Regions from separate parts of the Saccharomonospora glauca K62 genome, predicted to be linked through region 1. Evidence: riboswitches for the same ligand, from Rfam matches in the RefSeq annotation. Region 1 holds a riboswitch; each other region holds the start of a gene.
What was found. A riboswitch is a leader RNA that binds a small molecule or an ion and turns the genes downstream of it on or off. The one in region 1 is predicted to bind cobalamin.
Positions count from the first base shown of each region.

Region 2: another riboswitch for cobalamin. It lies ahead of metE (5-methyltetrahydropteroyltriglutamate--homocysteine S-methyltransferase); the one in region 1 lies ahead of SACGLDRAFT_RS15420 (ABC transporter substrate-binding protein).
Region 3: another riboswitch for cobalamin. It lies ahead of SACGLDRAFT_RS08910 (acyl-CoA thioesterase); the one in region 1 lies ahead of SACGLDRAFT_RS15420 (ABC transporter substrate-binding protein).

Region 1 is NZ_CM001484.1:3,314,061-3,319,699, reverse strand. Features, by position in the region: gene lgt (prolipoprotein diacylglyceryl transferase) at 1-367, shown strand, start outside; gene SACGLDRAFT_RS15430 (ABC transporter ATP-binding protein) at 398-1,174, opposite strand; gene SACGLDRAFT_RS15425 (FecCD family ABC transporter permease) at 1,171-2,238, opposite strand; gene SACGLDRAFT_RS15420 (ABC transporter substrate-binding protein) at 2,241-3,179, opposite strand; cobalamin riboswitch at 3,283-3,425, opposite strand; gene gltB (glutamate synthase large subunit) at 3,689-5,639, shown strand, end outside.
Region 2 is NZ_CM001484.1:4,069,700-4,075,338, forward strand. Features, by position in the region: gene metE (5-methyltetrahydropteroyltriglutamate--homocysteine S-methyltransferase) at 1-1,796, opposite strand, end outside; cobalamin riboswitch at 1,933-2,170, opposite strand; gene SACGLDRAFT_RS18960 (hypothetical protein) at 2,314-3,024, shown strand; gene SACGLDRAFT_RS18965 (hypothetical protein) at 3,044-3,733, opposite strand; gene SACGLDRAFT_RS18970 (SDR family oxidoreductase) at 3,802-4,569, opposite strand; gene SACGLDRAFT_RS18975 (DivIVA domain-containing protein) at 4,623-5,417, opposite strand; gene SACGLDRAFT_RS18980 (DUF445 family protein) at 5,541-5,639, shown strand, end outside.
Region 3 is NZ_CM001484.1:1,839,625-1,845,263, reverse strand. Features, by position in the region: gene SACGLDRAFT_RS08920 (EAL domain-containing protein) at 1-1,811, shown strand, start outside; gene SACGLDRAFT_RS08915 (peroxiredoxin) at 1,808-2,263, shown strand; cobalamin riboswitch at 2,343-2,570, shown strand; gene SACGLDRAFT_RS08910 (acyl-CoA thioesterase) at 2,581-2,871, shown strand; gene SACGLDRAFT_RS08905 (LCP family protein) at 2,930-4,102, opposite strand; gene SACGLDRAFT_RS08900 (alpha/beta hydrolase) at 4,239-4,943, opposite strand; gene SACGLDRAFT_RS08895 (ABC transporter ATP-binding protein) at 4,940-5,639, opposite strand, start outside.

The DNA of each region.
Region 1 (5,639 bases):
GCTCGGGCACGGGCGTGCGTTCGCGCTCTACGTCGCGGGGTACACGGCGGGCCGGTTCTGGATCGAGCTCATGCGCACCGACCAGGCCAACCACATCCTCGGTCTGCGGGTCAACGTGTGGACGTCGATCCTGGTCTTCGCCGGTGCGGTGGCGTACCTGGTGCTCGCCAAGCGTCGCGGCCCGAGGGAACGGCCGGAGGATCTCGCGACCGACCCCGACGACGGGGGAGCGGCGGGTGACGGCGTCGAGCCCAGCGGCGACGGCTCCGGTGAGGAGGACACCGACACCACCGACCGCGCCGACGACGGAGGCCGGGACGGCTCCGGAGGCGCCGGCGGTGCGACGGCGCGGACCGAGGTCGGGTGAGTCGTCGCCGAGACGGTCACCGAGCCCGGCTCACCGCGAACGGATCGGGGCCACGACCGGATGCCCGGCCGTGGTGGTGAGCACCTCGACCTCGGCTGCGTAGTGCGTGCGCAGGCGAGCCGCGGTCAACACCTCGTGGCCCGAGCCCGCCACCACCACCTCGCCGTGGTCCATCAGCACCAGCGTGTCGGCGTACTGGGCCGCGAACGTGAGGTCGTGCAGCGTGGTCACCACGGTGATGCCGTCCTCCCTGCGGAGTCCGTCGAGCCGTTCCAGCAGGGCCTGGGCGTGCCCGATGTCGAGCCCCGAGGTGGGTTCGTCCAGCAGCAACAGCCGGGCCCGCTGGGCGAGCACCCTCGCCAGGACCGCGCGTTGGCGTTCCCCGCCGGAGAGCGTGTCGAGGTTGCGTCCGGCCAGGCCTCCGAGGTCGAGCCGGTCGAGTGCCTCCCGCACGATGTCGAGGTCGGCGGCCGTCTCCCGCGCGAGCGGCCCCAGGTGCGGGGTACGCCCGAGCAACACGTAGTCGGTGACCGTGAGCTTGTCCGGGAGCACGGGGCTTTGGGCGGCGTAGCCGACGAGTGTGGCTCGCTGACGCCGGGTCAGGGTGTCGGTGGGCGTGCCGTACACCGTGATGGACCCGTCGTGGGGAACGAGCCCGGCGACGGCCTTCAACAGGGTGGACTTGCCCGCTCCGTTGGGGCCGACGACGGCGAGCCACCCGCCTCGCTCCAGCGCGAGGGAGATGTCGCGTACCGCCGCCTTGCCGCCGTAGGCGACGCCGACGCCGTCGAGTCGCAGGGCCGTCACGAGGCACGTCCTTTCGTCGTGTGCAGGACGACGGCGAAGAACGGGGCTCCCGCGAACGCGGTCACCACGCCGAGGGGAAGTTCGCCCGGCATCGCGGTGTGGGCGACGTAGTCGGCGAGGATCAGGAACGCGGCACCACCGACGAGGGACAGCGGCACGATGACGCGGTAACTCGCTCCGGCGAGCAGACGTACCACGTGCGGCACCACGATGCCGACGAACCCGATCAGCCCGCTCACCGCGACGGCGGCGGCCGTGGCCAGCGAAGCCGCTCCGAGTAGTACCAGTCGCAGCAGGCCGGGCCGTACTCCCAGGGAAGCGGCCTCCGCGTCGCCGAGGGTGAGGACGTCCAGCAGCCGGGCGCACAGGCACAGCACCACCGCGGCGACGGTGACGTAGGGCAGGGCCAGCCACACGTCGGTCCACCCGCTCACGTTGAGACCGCCGAGCGTCCACGTGTACACCCGCTGGAGGGTGTCGGTGTCGAGTTGCTGCACGAACGTCTGGACGGCGGTCAGGAACGCGGTCACCGCCACTCCCGCGAGCAACAGCGTCGCGGTACCCGTCCCACTCGCGGAGCGCCCCAACATCCAGCTCAGCCCCACCCCGCCGAGCGCGCCGGCGAAGGCGGCCAGCGGCACGGGCCCCACCGGCCACGTCGTCACGGCGGGGGCCAGCACCATGACGAGGGTGGCGGCCATGCCCGCGCCGGCCGCGGCCCCGAGAAGGTACGGGTCGGCCAGGGGGTTGCGGAACACCCCCTGGAAGGTGGCGCCCGCGCTCGCGAGAGCGGCACCAACGATGCCGGCGAGCAACACCCGAGGTACGCGCAGTTCCCAGACGATGGCCGCTTCGCGTTCCGACAGCGGCGACATCGTCCCCGTGACCTGGGCGACGATCTCGGCGAGCACGCGCTGCCAGCCCAGATCCCCGGCCCCGACCACCACGGCGAACACACCGACGGCCAGCAGTCCCACGAGCGCGAGCAGCACCGTGCCCGGTCGCAGCCGGGTGGTGTGCTCGCGTCCGCGGACGCGAGCGCGTCGTACCGAGCGCTTCAGCACGATCAGTCGGCGACCTTCGCCACGCCGTCGGCCACGGTGCGGACGAAGTCGACGATCCTCGGCGTCCACCGGGACGCGGAGTCTTCCTGCAGCTCGATCACCCGGTGTTCTCTCACGGCGGTCAACGTGTCCCAACCGGGGCGTTTCGCCACGGTCTCGGCGGTCTGTCCGCAGCACTGGGTGTCGGCGAGGAAGACGAGGTCGGGATCGGCCGAAAGGATCGTCTCCGCCGACAGCTGCGGATAACCGCCGTGCGCGGAGGGGTCGTCCCGATCGGCGATGTTGGTGAGGCCGAACAGGCCGTAGATCTGACCGATGAAGGTCTCGGAGGTCACGCTGTAGTAACTCGGGTCGAGTTCGTGGTAGTAGCTCAGGTTCTCGCCCGCGTTCCCCGCGTCGGCGACCAGCTTCTCGATCTCCTCCTTCGTCCGCCGGGCCAGGTCCTCGCCCTCGCTCGCGTGGCCCGTGGCCTTGCCCACGAGCTCGAACTGCGCGTACATCGCGTCCAGCGTCTCCGGGGCTCGCAGCACCAGCGTGGGCGTTCCGGTCTTGGCGAGCGCGTCGGCCAGCTTGCCGTCGGTGTCCGACTCCACGACGACGAGGTCGGGGTCGTGCGCGGCGATCCGCTGCGGATCGGGGTTCAAGCCCGACATCTCCGTACGCGGGGCCTGTTCCGGGATGGTCGACATCTCGTCGACGGCCACCACCTGGTCACCGGCTCCGACGGCGTACAGGACCTCGGTGGCCGACGGTGACAGCGACACGATGCGCTCGGGGCGCTCCTCCAGCGTGACGGCGGGCGCGCCCTCGGGCTTCAGCTCGACGGGAAAACCACTGCTGTCGGCCGAGTCCCGAGGAGTGTCCTCCTGGCGCTCGGCGCAGGCTGTGAGGGAAAGCACCAGCAGTAGCGGGAGGAGCAGAAACCGTCTGACAGGCAACATCGAACCTCGACTTCTCGGGCGGCGCGTCGGCTGCGCCGAGACCGTCGGGCGGTCGCGGACGCCGCACCTCTGCGCCGGAGGCGGTAATGGCGTCGCGTGAACGGTGAGGCGACCTGGCTGGGCACTCCACGGCTCGCACGGCGGCCGTGACGGAGGGCCATCACAGTTGCGGCACAGCGCCGGATTCTCACCGGACTTCGCTACCGCTCACGTCGCAGTGACAGTACCAGGCCGGGGCGTCGAGTACACTCGGGTGATCCGGCCCCTCGGCTCACATGGCGACGGCCGGACGTCGGCTCGGTGACCGAGTCGACACACCACGACACGGCACCGACGTAAAGCCGGCAAAACCGGTGCGGCAATGCTGCGAGATTGTTACGCCACCGGGCAAGATGGTTGATTCGAACCGTTTTCAGGGCATTTCTCAGGTGTTAAAGTCGCGCTAATTGACGGGCCATTGTCGTCCCGTGCCCGGCACGAAGAGCACGATGACGACGCAGGAGGTCCCTTTGATCTTCTCCGCGATCCCAGAGAAGCAGGGCGTATACGATCCTGCGGCGGAAAAGGACGCATGCGGTGTGGCCATGATTGCCCACGTCAAGGGCGTGCGTTCGCATGGGATCGTCACGGACGGTTTGACCGCGCTCACGAATCTCGACCATCGTGGTGCCGCGGGAGCGGAGCCCACGAGTGGCGACGGGGCGGGCATTCTGGTGCAACTTCCGGACGATTTCCTGCGCGCCGAGGTGGATTTCGCGCTTCCCGAGCCCGACGAACACGGGCGGCACCGCTACGCGGCGGGACTGGTGTTCCTGCCCGCGGAGGCCGAGGCACGGGCACGGGCCGTGAGAACGGTGGAACGCATCGCGACCGAGGAGAACTTGGTCGTGCTCGGGTGGCGAGAGGTGCCCACGGCTCCGGACGCCGCCGAAGTCGGCCCCACCGCCCGGTCGGTGATGCCGCACTTCGCCATGCTGTTCGTCGCGGAGGCACCGAACGCCGACGGAGGCCGTCGGGCAGGTGTGGACCTCGATCGGCTCGCGTTCTGCCTGCGCAAACGCGCCGAACACGAGACCCTCGCCGCCGAGTGCGGGGTGTACTTCCCGTCGTTGTCGGCGCGGACCCTGGTCTACAAGGGGATGCTCACGCCGACCCAGCTCCCGGTGTTCTTCCCCGACTTGCGCGACGAGCGGTTGACCAGCGCCATCGCGCTCGTGCACAGCCGCTTTTCCACCAACACGTTCCCGTCGTGGCCGCTGGCGCATCCTTTCCGGTTCGTCGCGCACAACGGCGAGATCAACACCATCCGGGGCAACCGCAACCGGATGCGGGCGCGCGAGGCGTTGTTGGACTCCGACCTCATTCCGGGAGACCTCAGTCGGCTCTTCCCCGTGTGCTCGCCGGACGGCTCCGACTCGGCGTCGTTCGACGAGGTACTGGAACTGCTGCACCTCGGAGGTCGGAGCCTGCCGCACGCGGTGCTCATGATGATCCCCGAGGCGTGGGAGAACCACCGCACCATGGACCCCGCGCGCCGGGCGTTCTACCAGTTCCACGCGAGCCTCATGGAACCGTGGGACGGTCCCGCGTGCGTGACCTTCACCGACGGGTCGCTGGTCGGCGCGGTGCTCGACCGCAACGGACTGCGGCCGGCCCGCTGGTGGCGTACCGCGGACGATCGCGTCGTGTTCGCCAGTGAGAGCGGCGTGCTGGACGTGCCTGCGGGGGAGGTCGTCGCCAAGGGCAGGCTCAAGCCGGGCCGCATGTTCTGCGTGGACACCGAGGCGGGCAGGGTCGTCGACGACGACGAGATCAAGGCCGACCTCGCCGCGCAGGCTCCCTACGACGAGTGGCTGCGCGCGGGACTGCTGTCCCTCGACAAGCTCCCCGAGCGGCAGCACGTGCCCCAGAGCCATGCCTCCGTCCTGCGGAGGCAACTCGCCTTCGGCTACACCGAGGAGGAGCTGAAGGTCCTGCTGACGCCGATGGCGCTCAAGGGCGCCGAACCCGTGGGGTCGATGGGGTCGGACACGCCTCCCTCGGTGCTCTCCAAGCGGTCCCGGCTGTTGTACGAGTACTTCAAGCAGGGGTTCGCGCAGGTCACCAACCCGCCGCTCGACGCCATCCGCGAGGAACTCGTCACCTCCTTAAGCAGGGTGATGGGACCGGAGCAGAACCTGCTCGCGCCGGGACCCGCCTCGTGTCGGCAGATCCAGCTCGACTCGCCCGTCATTGACAACGACGAGCTCGCCAAGCTCGTCCACGTCAACGCTGACGGCGACCTGCCCGGATTCTCCTGTACTGTCCTTTCAGGACTGTACGAGGTGGACGGTGGCGGGGAGGCGCTCGCCGAGGCGATCGAGCGGGTGCGGAAGGAAGCGTCGCGAGCCGTGGAGGCCGGCGCCCACATCCTCGTGCTCTCCGACCGCGACTCCGACCACCGGATGGCACCGATTCCCT
Region 2 (5,639 bases), 760 kb from region 1:
CCCGCGGCCTCCAGGTCGGCGATCTCGTCACGGATGGCCAGGGCCACCTGCTTCGCCGTGTCCGCGAGCGGCTGGTCGTCACGCACGAACGACCACGCCAGGATCGTCACCGGTCCGGTCAGCATGCCCTTCACCGGCCGGTCCGTGAGGCTCGCCGCGTACGCGGCCCACTCGACGGTGATGGGTTCGGGCCGGGACACGTCGCCGAACAGGATCGGCGGGCGCACGCAGCGTGACCCGTACGACTGGACCCAGCCGTGCTCGGTGTCCGCGAAACCGGCGAGGTGCTCGGCGAAGTACTGCACCATGTCGTTGCGTTCGGGCTCGCCGTGCACGAGGACGTCGAGCCCCAGCTCCTCCTGCAGTCGCACCACCCGCTCGATCTCCGCGCGCATCCGGCTGATGTAGGTGTCGTGGTCGATACCGCCGCGACGCAGGGCGGCCCTGGTCCTGCGCACGTCGGCGGTCTGCGGGAACGACCCGATGGTGGTCGTCGGCAACGGTGGCAGCCGCAGCGCCTCCTGCTGAGCCTCCCGGCGGACGTCGTAGTCGGCCCGGCGGGTGTCCCGAGGCCGCAGCCCCGCCAGGCGACGCCTGACCTGCTCGTCTCGCACCCGCTCGGCGTTCACCCGGTCGGTGACCACTCTCCGAGCCGCGGCGAGCTCCTCGGCCACCGCGTCGCGCCCCTCGCGCAGTGCCCTGCCGAGGACGACAACCTCGTGCACCTTCTGCCGCGCGAACGCCAGCCACGAGGCCACCTGCGGGTCGAGGCTCGACTCCGCTTCGACGTCGTAGGGCACGTGCAGCAGCGAACACGACGAGCTGACGGCGACCTCGCCCGCCAGACCGAGCAGTGTGGCCGCCGTGGTGAGGGCGCGGTCGAGGTCGGTGCGCCAGACGTTACGGCCGTCGACCAGTCCGGCCACCAGCGTCTTGTCCCGCAGGCCCGGTAACGCTGCCAGCGAGTCCAGACCCGGGTCACCGGCCACGAAGTCGACTCCCACGGCCTCGACGGGGGCGGCCGACAGGATCTCCAGTGCCTCCCCGAGGTCACCGAAGTAGCCGGCGACGAAGAGCTTCGGACGCTCGGCCAGCGAGCCGAGCGAGCGGTACGCCTCGCGGAGGGCCGCGAGTTCGGCTTCGGTGCGGTCGGCCGCGAACGCGGGCTCGTCGAGCTGCACCCATTCCACGCCGGCACGCGCGAGTTCGCGCAACAGTTCGGCGTACGCGTCGACCAGTTCGTCCACTGTGTCCAGCGGACGGAACCCCGGAGCCGCTTCGGAATCCGGTTTGGACAGAAGGAGGAACGTCACCGGCCCCACCAACACGGGCCGGACGGGAATGCCGAGCTCGTCGGCCTCCCGAACCTGCTCCAGCACACCGTGGTCGGCGAGGAAAAACCGAGTGTCCGGCCCGATCTCAGGCACGAGGTAGTGGTAGTTGGTGTCGAACCACTTCGTCAGTTCCAACGGCGGCGTCGACTCCACGCCCCTCGCCATGGCGAAGTAGGTGTCGAGTGGGCTCAGTCCCAGGTCCGCGTACCGGCGGGGCACGGCTCCGAAGGTCACCGCCGTGTCGAGTACGTGGTCGTAGAAGGAGAACGTGTTGCCGGGTACCGAGTCGAGTCCGGCCTGACGCAACGAACGCCAGGTGTCGATACGCAGGTCGCGAGCGATGTTCCGCAACTCGGCCTCGCTGATGCGCGACGCCCAGTAGTTCTCCAGCGCTCGTTTGAGTTCCCGGTTCGGTCCGATCCTGGGATAACCGAGTACGGTCGATCCGATTGTGCTGGTCAAGGCTCTCTCCTCGCGAGCTCGACGGCGGCACCGGACGCGCGACGGCGGCCTCGCGGGCGAGCGGGTGGCGACGCGACGTCGCCGAACCACTCGTCCGCCAGGGTCACCCTCGAACGCCCGGAGGTCACGCACACCGGCGGTGTGCGCACCGGTGGCAGGTCTTCGGACTCGCGGGCACGGCCCGGCTCCCACCGGGGCTCCTACTGACCGTCGCTTCCCAGACCGTGTGGCCCAGTGCGTTGGAACCGGTCGAGCGACCGGCCACGGCGTTCGTTCCCACTCACCGCTGCGGGGCAGTCCCGGATTCCCACCGGGTTCCCTCTTGCCTCGCCCACCGCCTCGGCGGAAGGCGAACCACCAGCGCGTCTCACTGTAGTGACGCCGGGGTGCTTGACAAGGGAGCCCGACCGAGCGGTTCGCCTGCCTGCCGTCGCCCGTAACACCGTGCGCCTCCGTTCCGACAAAGTGGCGGACATCACCTCGGCGGTCGCCCCGCGGCTCGGAAACGGAGGAACGGATGGGTCGTCGCAAGCGCAGGCAATCCCGAGCCGGCTCGGATCCCCTCATCCGCCACCGCGACAGGATCGCGTCGCTGGAACATCGGGTGGCCGGGCTTGCCGCTTCCGAGAAGCAGCGGCAGCAGGCCAACGCCGTTCGCACGGAGATTCACACGGTTCTCCTGGATCTGAAGCACGTTCCGCGCTCGCCGTCCCGGGACCGGCTGGCCCTGCGGGCGAGGACCCTGTTGGGGAAGTTGGCGGCGCTCACGACCTCCCCGGACCGGAAACGCGAACTCGGGGGGCGTGATCGGCAGCGCGGATCCGGCGTCTCCGTCCGGGACCTCGAACGGGAGATCCGCGAACTCGTCAAGATACGCAACCCGATGCTGCGTCACGGCAAGGAAGTGCCACCGGAGTTGGCGGAGCGGGAGGCGAAACTGACGGAGCGACTGCGTGTCACCGCGAAGGCGATCCGGGAGTCCCGGCTCGACCGTGGTCACAAGGCCGCGCACCTGACACGGATACAACGCGCCCGAGCAAGCCTGCACAACAAACCCGAAGCAGAGACCCCGTCTCGAAGGACGGCGTCCTCGACGCGGGACCCCGAAAGCATCCGTCGCGCCCGCGTTCGTGAGGAACTGGAACGGGAGGAACGGGAGCGCAGAAACCAGTCGACCTCGGTCTACACCGTCAGTGGTGGCCTGCCGGGGCTGGGTAGACGTCGCTGAACATGCCCCGAGGCCGCTCTCACGCCTCCGTCTCGTCCGGGATGAACGCCAGTTGGTCGGGATGGAAGCTGTCGCGGCACGGGGGTGGCAGCCACGCCTGCGGCCTGGCGCTCTTCTGCCTACCGAGTTCGGTGAAGTTCAGCGGCGCGGAAAGGTCGGCGTGGTAGGCGGCGCCGTCCTTGACCGGTTCGAAGGCCAGGTCGGCGGGCTCCACGCCCACGCCGACGGCCACGAGGTAGGCGTCGTCGAGCGCGGTGGAGAACGCGGCCCACCCGCCCGCGAAGTGCCACACGCGGGCCCTGACCTGCGCACCTTCGATGCGCCACCAGACGATGGGCCATTCGAGATACCGACGGGCCTGATGTTCGGCGTGTTCGACGAGCGCGGGGATCAGTCCCTCGGGCCTGGTCACGGTGCTGTCGGGCAAGGTCACGTTGACGACGCCGAAGGCCCCGCTGAAAGCGACCTCCACCAGTGGGTCCTTGCCGTTCGGGCACATGATGGCCTCGTACCTCTGCTTCGGCAGCGTGCCCACCCGGATTCCGTTGTCGGAGTCGGACTCACGGTGACCCAGCCACAGCGCCCAGGGCGGCCTGCCGGGCAGTCCCTCGAAGAAGTCCACCCAGCGAATGCCGCGGAACGTCTCGTCGAGGCCGTACACCGGGAAGTCGACGACCGACGATGTGTGTGGGGCGGCGTTGGAGTCCACGCGACGATAGTGCACCTTCCGAGCCGTTTCGGCAGCGCGATGTCACCTTCCGCGTTGCCGGAACCTCGTCAGCGCCGAAACCCACCCTCGGCGTCGACCACATTGGCCGTGATCGTGGCGGCGTCCTCGCTGAGCAGAAGCGACACGACCGCGGCGGCTTCCTCGGGTGTGTTCCACCGCCCGCGTGGCAGTCGTTCGGCGACCGAGGCGGTCAGCTCCTCGTCCGCCCACCCGGTGTCCGTCGGCCCCGGGTTCACGGTGTTCACGGTGATCCCGTCGTCGGCGAGCGCGTCCGACAGGGTCCACGTGAGCTGGTGCAGCGCGCCTTTCGTTGCGGCGTAAGGGATTTCCCTCGCCATGGGGCTCAGATGCTGGCCCGAGGTGAAGAGCACCACGCGTCCGGGGAGCGGACGCGGGTTCGTTTCGCGGTACTGCCGGGCGAACGCGCGCACCAGCAGCAGCGTGGCCCGCACGTTGACCGCCCAGGTCAGGTCGAGCTCGGTGGCCGTCACCTCGTCGAGTGTGGCCACCGAGCTGCGCGCGTGATTGGCGATCAGCGTGTCGAGAGAACCGAACCGGTCCACCGCCGCCTCGACCACCCGTTCGGGGGCAGCAGGGTCCGAGAAGTCCGCCTCCAGGTGTCCCAGCGCCTCTCCGCCGGAGAGCTCGGCGAGGACACCGTCGATCCCGCGAGGGTCCGCGCCCCACGGCTCCGTCGCGTCGTAGTGCGACCAGGAGTGCGCGAACACCCGGTGTCCGTCGCGCAGCAGTCTGCGCGCGATGGCGAACCCGATACCGGCGGTCCTGCTGACCCCCGTGACAAGCGCGGTACGCATGATCCGTCACTCTGGCCGGGGACCCGCGCGATGGCAACCGAATTCCGAACGCCTCACGCGGGCTGCTTCGCCTTCTCCTCGGCCTCTTCGACGTGGTCGCTGTCCTGCGCCGCGATCTCCGCCGGGCTCGGGTCGGCACCGAGCCGTTCGAGGGCCTGGCGCAACGCCGACTGGCTCGCGTTGAGCCGGTCGAACACCGCGGCCCGCAGTTCGTAGGCCTCCTTGCGCAGCGACCGCGCCTCGGCCAGCTTGGTCTCCGCCTCGGTGATCATCGCGTCGTACTTCCGCTCCGCGTTCCGCAGCATCTCGGCGACCTCGTTCTCGGTCTTCTTCCGCTTCGCGGCGAGTTCGGCCTCGACGCTCTTCCGTTGCTGTTCCCGCTGCCGGCGGGCTTCCTCGTCCAGGCGTTCCCGCTCCGCCGCGGCTTCGGCGGCGAGCTTCTCGGCCTCGGCCTGCGCCTTGCTCCGCGTCTTCTCGGCGTAGGCGTCGGCGGCGTCCCGGACATCGGCGGCGTCGGCGTTCGCCTTCGCCTTCAACTCCGCGATCTCCTCCTCCGCCAACCGCATCATGGTCTTGACCCGTTCGGTCATGGCGGCGGGCCCCGCCGGGTCGTCGACCATGCGGGCGAGCGCGTTCTTGGTGTCGCTGAGTTCCTTCTGCGCGTAGCTCAGTGCCTTCGTCAGTTCCGCGACCGATGCCGTCGCCTCGTCCCGGTGACGTGCCATGTTGGCGAGTTCGGCGTTCAGTTTCCTGATGTGTTCGTCCACCTGGGCCTGGTCATAACCGCGGAAGGCGGTCGCGAACATCGCATTCGTCGCCTGTGTGGGGGATGCCTGCGCTTCAACCATCCGGACACCATAATGAGTTCGGGTTGCCTTACCCAACCTTTCGCGCGCGGTTTCCGGTAGAGCGCCCGTGATGCGCGCCGAATGGCAGGAAATGTGGCGGTGGATGCCGGCGAGGAGGTCTCGGTGGAAGCTGTTCTCGACGATCTCGCCGGAAACTGGCCCCTTTACACCGCCATCCCCGTCGTCGCCGCGTTGATCGGGTACGTCACCAAACGCGTGGCC
Region 3 (5,639 bases), 1.5 Mb from region 1:
TGTCCACTGAGACCTTGGAGCCCGCCCTGCTCGCGGTCGCGCGCGAGGCACGGGCGGAGGCGCAGACGGCTCGCGACGCGGCCGCGCGCCGTTTCGCCGACCTCTACGCCGCCATCCCGATCGGCGTCGTGCTCGGGAACCCCGACGGCACCATCCACGATGTCAACCCCGCTTTCGGCGAACTGCTCCACCACACCCGCGCCGACCTCGTCGGTCGGCCTCTCACGGAGCTCGCCGCCACGCCGAACGACGCGCGGGTGCTGGCCGCGGCCCTCGACGAGGCCCTGCTCCCGGCCCGACGGCCCCGGCAGGAACGGCTCACCCTCACCCACGGCCGCGACGGCACGCTGCGGACCCGCGTGACCATCGCCACCCTCACCGCCGAGGACTCCGGCCTTCCGCATCCGGTGCTGCTGATCGAGGACATTCACGAGCTCGATCTGCTCAGCGAACAGCTCCGCAGGCAGAACATCCAGGACCCACTCACCGGGCTGCCGAACTCGTACCACTTCGACAACAAACTGGACACCGCCCTCGCCGCGTCGTCGGGCGGTCGGATCGCCCTCGTCTACCTCGACATCGACGGGTTCCGCGTCATTAACGACGGCCTGGGGCCGGGCGCGGGCGACGAGCTGCTCCGACAGGTGGCGTGCAAACTGGAGGGCAACTTCACCGCGTGCCCGCAGTACGACGCGGTGGTCGCGAGGTTGTCCGGCGACGGTTTCGCCGTGCTCCTTCACGGGCGGCAGGACGGGGAACCCGACACCGCCACCGTGGTCGACCTCGTCGAGGAGGCCATGCGTGACCTCGCCGAACCCGTGTACGTGGACGAAACGGGCGTCGGGATCAACGTCAGCGTGGGCATCGTCGTCACCGAGGGGCCGGGACGCAGCCGCGAGGACCTCCAGCGGGCGGCCGAGCTGACCCTGCACCGCGCCAAGGAGAACGGCAAGGCCCAGTGGATGCTGTTCGAGCAGGAGCTGCACGACCGCGACCGGCGCCGCTTCGGTATCGGAGCCGGGATCGGCGGTGGTCTGGAGAACGGCCAGTTCGGCGTGGACTACGAACCCACGGTCACGCTCGACGAGCACGAACGCATCGCGGTGGTCAACGCCCAGCTCCGCTGGGACCACCCCGAACACGGGGTGTTGCGACCACGTGATTTCTTCGCCCTGGCCGACGCCACCGGGATGACCCCGGCGCTGGGGGAGACGCTGTTGGCCCAGTCCATCGCCGACGCCGCCTCGTGGCAACGGGAGTTCGGCAACGCACCGGATCTGTGCGTCCGGCTGCCTTCCCGGCTCGCCATCGACCCGAACCTGGTCCGCATCGTCCGCACCGAACTCGAACGCACGGGCCTCCCGGCCACCAAGCTCCGCATCTGCGTCGACAGCGCGGACCTGACCGACCCCCGTGGTGAGGTGCTGGAGAACCTGTCCATCCTCGCCGAGCTCGACGTCAAGATCACCCTGGCGGTGGCCGGGGCCGCCGACATCGAGCTGATCCACCAGCACCGGCTTCCCGTCGGCTTCGTCATCGTGTCGGGCACGTTGGTCGACGCACTCGCCGAGGAAGGCGAGAGCGCCCAGGGCGCTCACCGGCACTTCGCCATGCTGGTGAAGCGGGCCCGCGAACTCGGCATCTTACGGATCGGCGTCGACGGCGTGCACGACACCGAGCACGCGCGCAAACTCGCCGAGCTGGGGGCCGTCGCGGGTCGTGGCAAGTTGTTCGGCGAGGAAGTCGACGCGGCGGGCATCCGGTCCATGCTCGCCGAATCGGCCGCGCGAATGGAATCATCGCGGCCATGACAGAACTTTCCACCGCGCCGGACTTCACGTTGCCCGACGAGACGGGTACCCCTCGTCGGCTGACCGAGCTCCTCGCCACCGGTCCCGTCGTGTTGTTCTTCTATCCGGCCGCGATGAGCCCCGGCTGCACGGCCGAGAGCTGCCACTTCCGCGACCTGGCCTCCGAATTCGCCGAGCTCGGGGCCCGCCCGGTGGGCGTGAGTTCCGACCCGGTGGACACCCAGCGGAAGTTCTCCGAGGCCCATTCCCTGGGCTTCCCGCTGCTCTCCGACGTCGACGGCGCCGTCGCCGAGCAGTTCGGGGTGCGTCGGGCGTTCGGTCCGCTGCGCACCAAGCGGCACACGTTCGTCATCGACACCGACCGGAGAGTACTCGCCGTGATCCGCAGCGAACTCCGTATGTCCGTCCACGCCGACAAGGCGTTGGAAGTACTGCGCGCCCGGAAGAGCTGACGCCGCCTCCGTCGTGCGCACCATGGCGACGCGATGTGACGAAAAGCCACGCCGAGTGCCGCCCCTCCGGCCGAGCCGTAAGGTGGGGCGCGCCGTGGGTTCGCCCCTCGCGGGGCATCGTAAGAGGGAACCCGGTGGGAATCCGGGACTGCCTCGCAGCGATCAGTGGAAACGACCGCCGTCATCGAGCACTGAGCCTTCTCGGTCCGGGAAGCGACGGCCAGTAGGCGTCCGTCCTTGAGGTCTTCTCCGACAGCGACCGACATCGCCCACGAGTCCGAAGACTTGCCCGCTGTCCGTGCGCCTCCACGCGCACGGTGCCGTCCGCCGCGACTCGCCGCGCCGACGGTCCCGCGGTGACCGTGTCGGTGGACCGGATGACCTTCCGGGCCCCGGTCCGGGCCGGTGACCTGCTCAGCGTCCATGCCGAGCTGGAGCGGTTGGGGCGGATCTCGATGACCACCGCCGTCAGGGTGACCTCCGAGCGCTGGAACACCTCGGGTCCGACGACGGAGGTCGCGGCCGCGCGGCTGACGTTCGTCGCGATCGACGCGGACGGCAAGTCCCGCTCGGTTCCCCGCCTGGTGACTCGGCCGGAGGAGGCCTGACGTTGCACCGGGCACGGCCGCGCGAAGGACCCGGCGGCCGTGGCCGGTGCAACGGGGGTCACTCCATGAGTGCGTCCTCGGGGACCGGGGAGTCGGTGCGCAGTGCCTCGAACAGCGCCTCCGACTTCGCCGGGTCCCAACTCTCGGCCGAGGCGGAGGTGACCGGAACGGTGGTCGTGATCACTCCGCCGCTGCTGATGCCCCTCATGGCCCACGCCAACCCCACGAGGTTGTGCAGGTGGTCGTCGGTGTCGAGCGTGAGCGCGTCGGGCACGGCTCCCAGCAGCGGGAACACGTCGAACGGATTCAGCAGGGTGGCCGGGCTCGCGATCTCGTTGGCGAGCGCCCCGATGAACTTGCGCTGGTTCGCCACGCGGTCCAGGTCCGACCGCGGCGTGGCCGAGCTGTACCGCATCCGGACGAACCCGAGCGCCTGCGCGCCGTCGAGCGTCTGCTTCCCCGCCGGGATCACCACCCCCGTCTTGGTGTCGCGCATTTCCTGCGGGATGTCCATTTCGACACCGCCGATGGCGTCGACGACCTGCGCGAAGCCACCGAACCCGATCTCGGCGTAGTGATCGATGCGCAGTCCCGTGGCCAACTCCACCGTCTGTATCAGCAGGGGAGGACCACCGAAGGCGAACGCGGCGTTGATCTTGTTGACGCCGTAGCCCGGAATCTCGACCCGCGAGTCGCGCGGCAGGCTCAGCAGCGTCGGCTTCGTGTCGTTGTCCGGGATGTGCACGAGCATGATCGTGTCGGTGCGCTTGCCGCTCGCGTCTCCGGTGGACAGCTTCGCCATCTGCTCCTCGTCGAGCCCTTCACGGGAGTCCGAGCCCACCAGCAGCCAGTTGGTGCCCTCCCCCGCGGGCGGCCTGCCCTCGTAGTCGTCGGGGAGCGCGTCGGTGCGGTTGATGGAGAACTCCAGGTAGAGCCACACCGCGCCCAGGAACAAAACGAACGCGAGCACCAGGCACAACAACACCTTGGGGAACGACACCCGCCTGCGCCGGGAACCTCCTCCCGAGGCCGGGCGCGGAGGCCGGGACGGGGGTGGCTGGGGTGGCCGTGGCGCGACCCGCGTGGACTGCTGAGGAGGCCGTCCCGCCTGACGTGCCCGGTTGCTGCCCGGAATCGGCATCATCTGTGCTTGTTGTTGCCGGGGCCCTCGTGGCGGCCTCCGGCCAGGAGGCGGCGGCCGGTGTCCCCCCTGGTGCCCGCCGTAGGTCATGGCCACTCCGATCGCTTTCGTGCGGCTGTTTGCTGCCCGCATACCTACCGCATGTCCGATCGCGTAGACGCGGCATCCCCCGATCAGGTTGTACCGACCGCGCGAGAAAAGGGCTCGGGAAGCGAAAAACCCCCGGTCAGAGCATTAGGCTCCATCGAAGAGGCGCATCGTGAGCGAAAGCACGGGCCAAAAGCCCGTGATCGGGAACCAGACCCGCGGTCTGGACCGCGAACTCGGCGGCGAGCCGGTTCCACAGCGCGGGTCGGCGCAGAAGCGCGTGGTTCTCCCCCGCCACGTCGAACCGCGCCAGTCGGCCGGCCTGGGCGTCGGCGCGTCGCGCGTACCGATAGGAGTCCTCGGGCCGGGTCACGCGGTCGAGCGCGCCGTGCGCGATCACGACCGTCCGGCCCGCCACCGGCTCCACCGGTTCGTCGGGGGGCGTCCACGGCGCGAAGACGCAGGCGCCCCGGACCGCCTCGTCGTCGCACACCCGCAGGGCCACCCGGCCTCCCATCGAATGCCCCACCAACACCACGGGCAGGCCCGGCCGTTCGGCCCGGATCCTCTCCAACGCCCACCGCGCGTCCTCCACCGGGTGCCTCGCGGGCTCGTTCCACCCACGAACCCGGTTGCGCAACAGCCGCACCTCAAGGCCGTGTCGCGCGCCCGCCGCCCGCACGGCCCGAGCCACCGGCACCATCCGCAGGTACGCCAGCCGCCACGGCCGGACGACGTCGGCGCCGTACTCCGCGCCTCCGTGCAGCACGAGCGCGACCGCCCTGGGCCGAGGCGTGCTCGGCGGGAGGGTGGTCAGGGTGGGCCGCGCCACGACGGGGCTCACGCCGCCGACCGTTCGTCGGCGGCGAACTGGGTGTCGTGCAGCTCGGCGTACCGGCCGCCGAGAGCCAGCAGCTCGGGATGCGTGCCGCGTTCGACGATGCGACCGTCCTCGACGACGAGAATCAGGTCCGCCGCCCGCACGGTGGAAAGCCGGTGGGCGATGACCAGCGCCGTCCGCCCGTCCAACGCGTCGGCCAGCGCCTCGCTGACCGCGACCTCGGACTCGGAGTCCAGGTGCGCGGTGGCCTCGTCGAGCACCACCACACGCGGCCGGGCGAGCAACAGCCGGGCGATGGTGAGGCGTTGCCGCTCGCCGCCGGAGAGGCGGTAGCCCCGCTCCCCGACCACGGTGTCCAGACCGTCCGGGAGCGAGCGCACGAGTTCCTCCAGCCGGGCCCGACGCAAGGCGTCCCAGATCTCGTCGTCGCTCGCCTCCGGGCGCGCGTAGGCGAGGTTGGCCCGGATGGTGTCGTGGAAGAGGTGGCCGTCCTGCGTGACGAACCCCACCGTGCGCCGCAACGACTCGAACGAAAGATCCCGAACGTCCACGTCGGCCAACCGTACGGCCCCGGAGTCGACGTCGTAGAGCCGCGCCACCAACGAGGCGATGGTCGACTTGCCCGCTCCCGACGGCCCCACGAGCGCCACCATCTGCCCGGCCTCGGCCCGGAAACTCACGTCGTGCAGCACCTGTTCG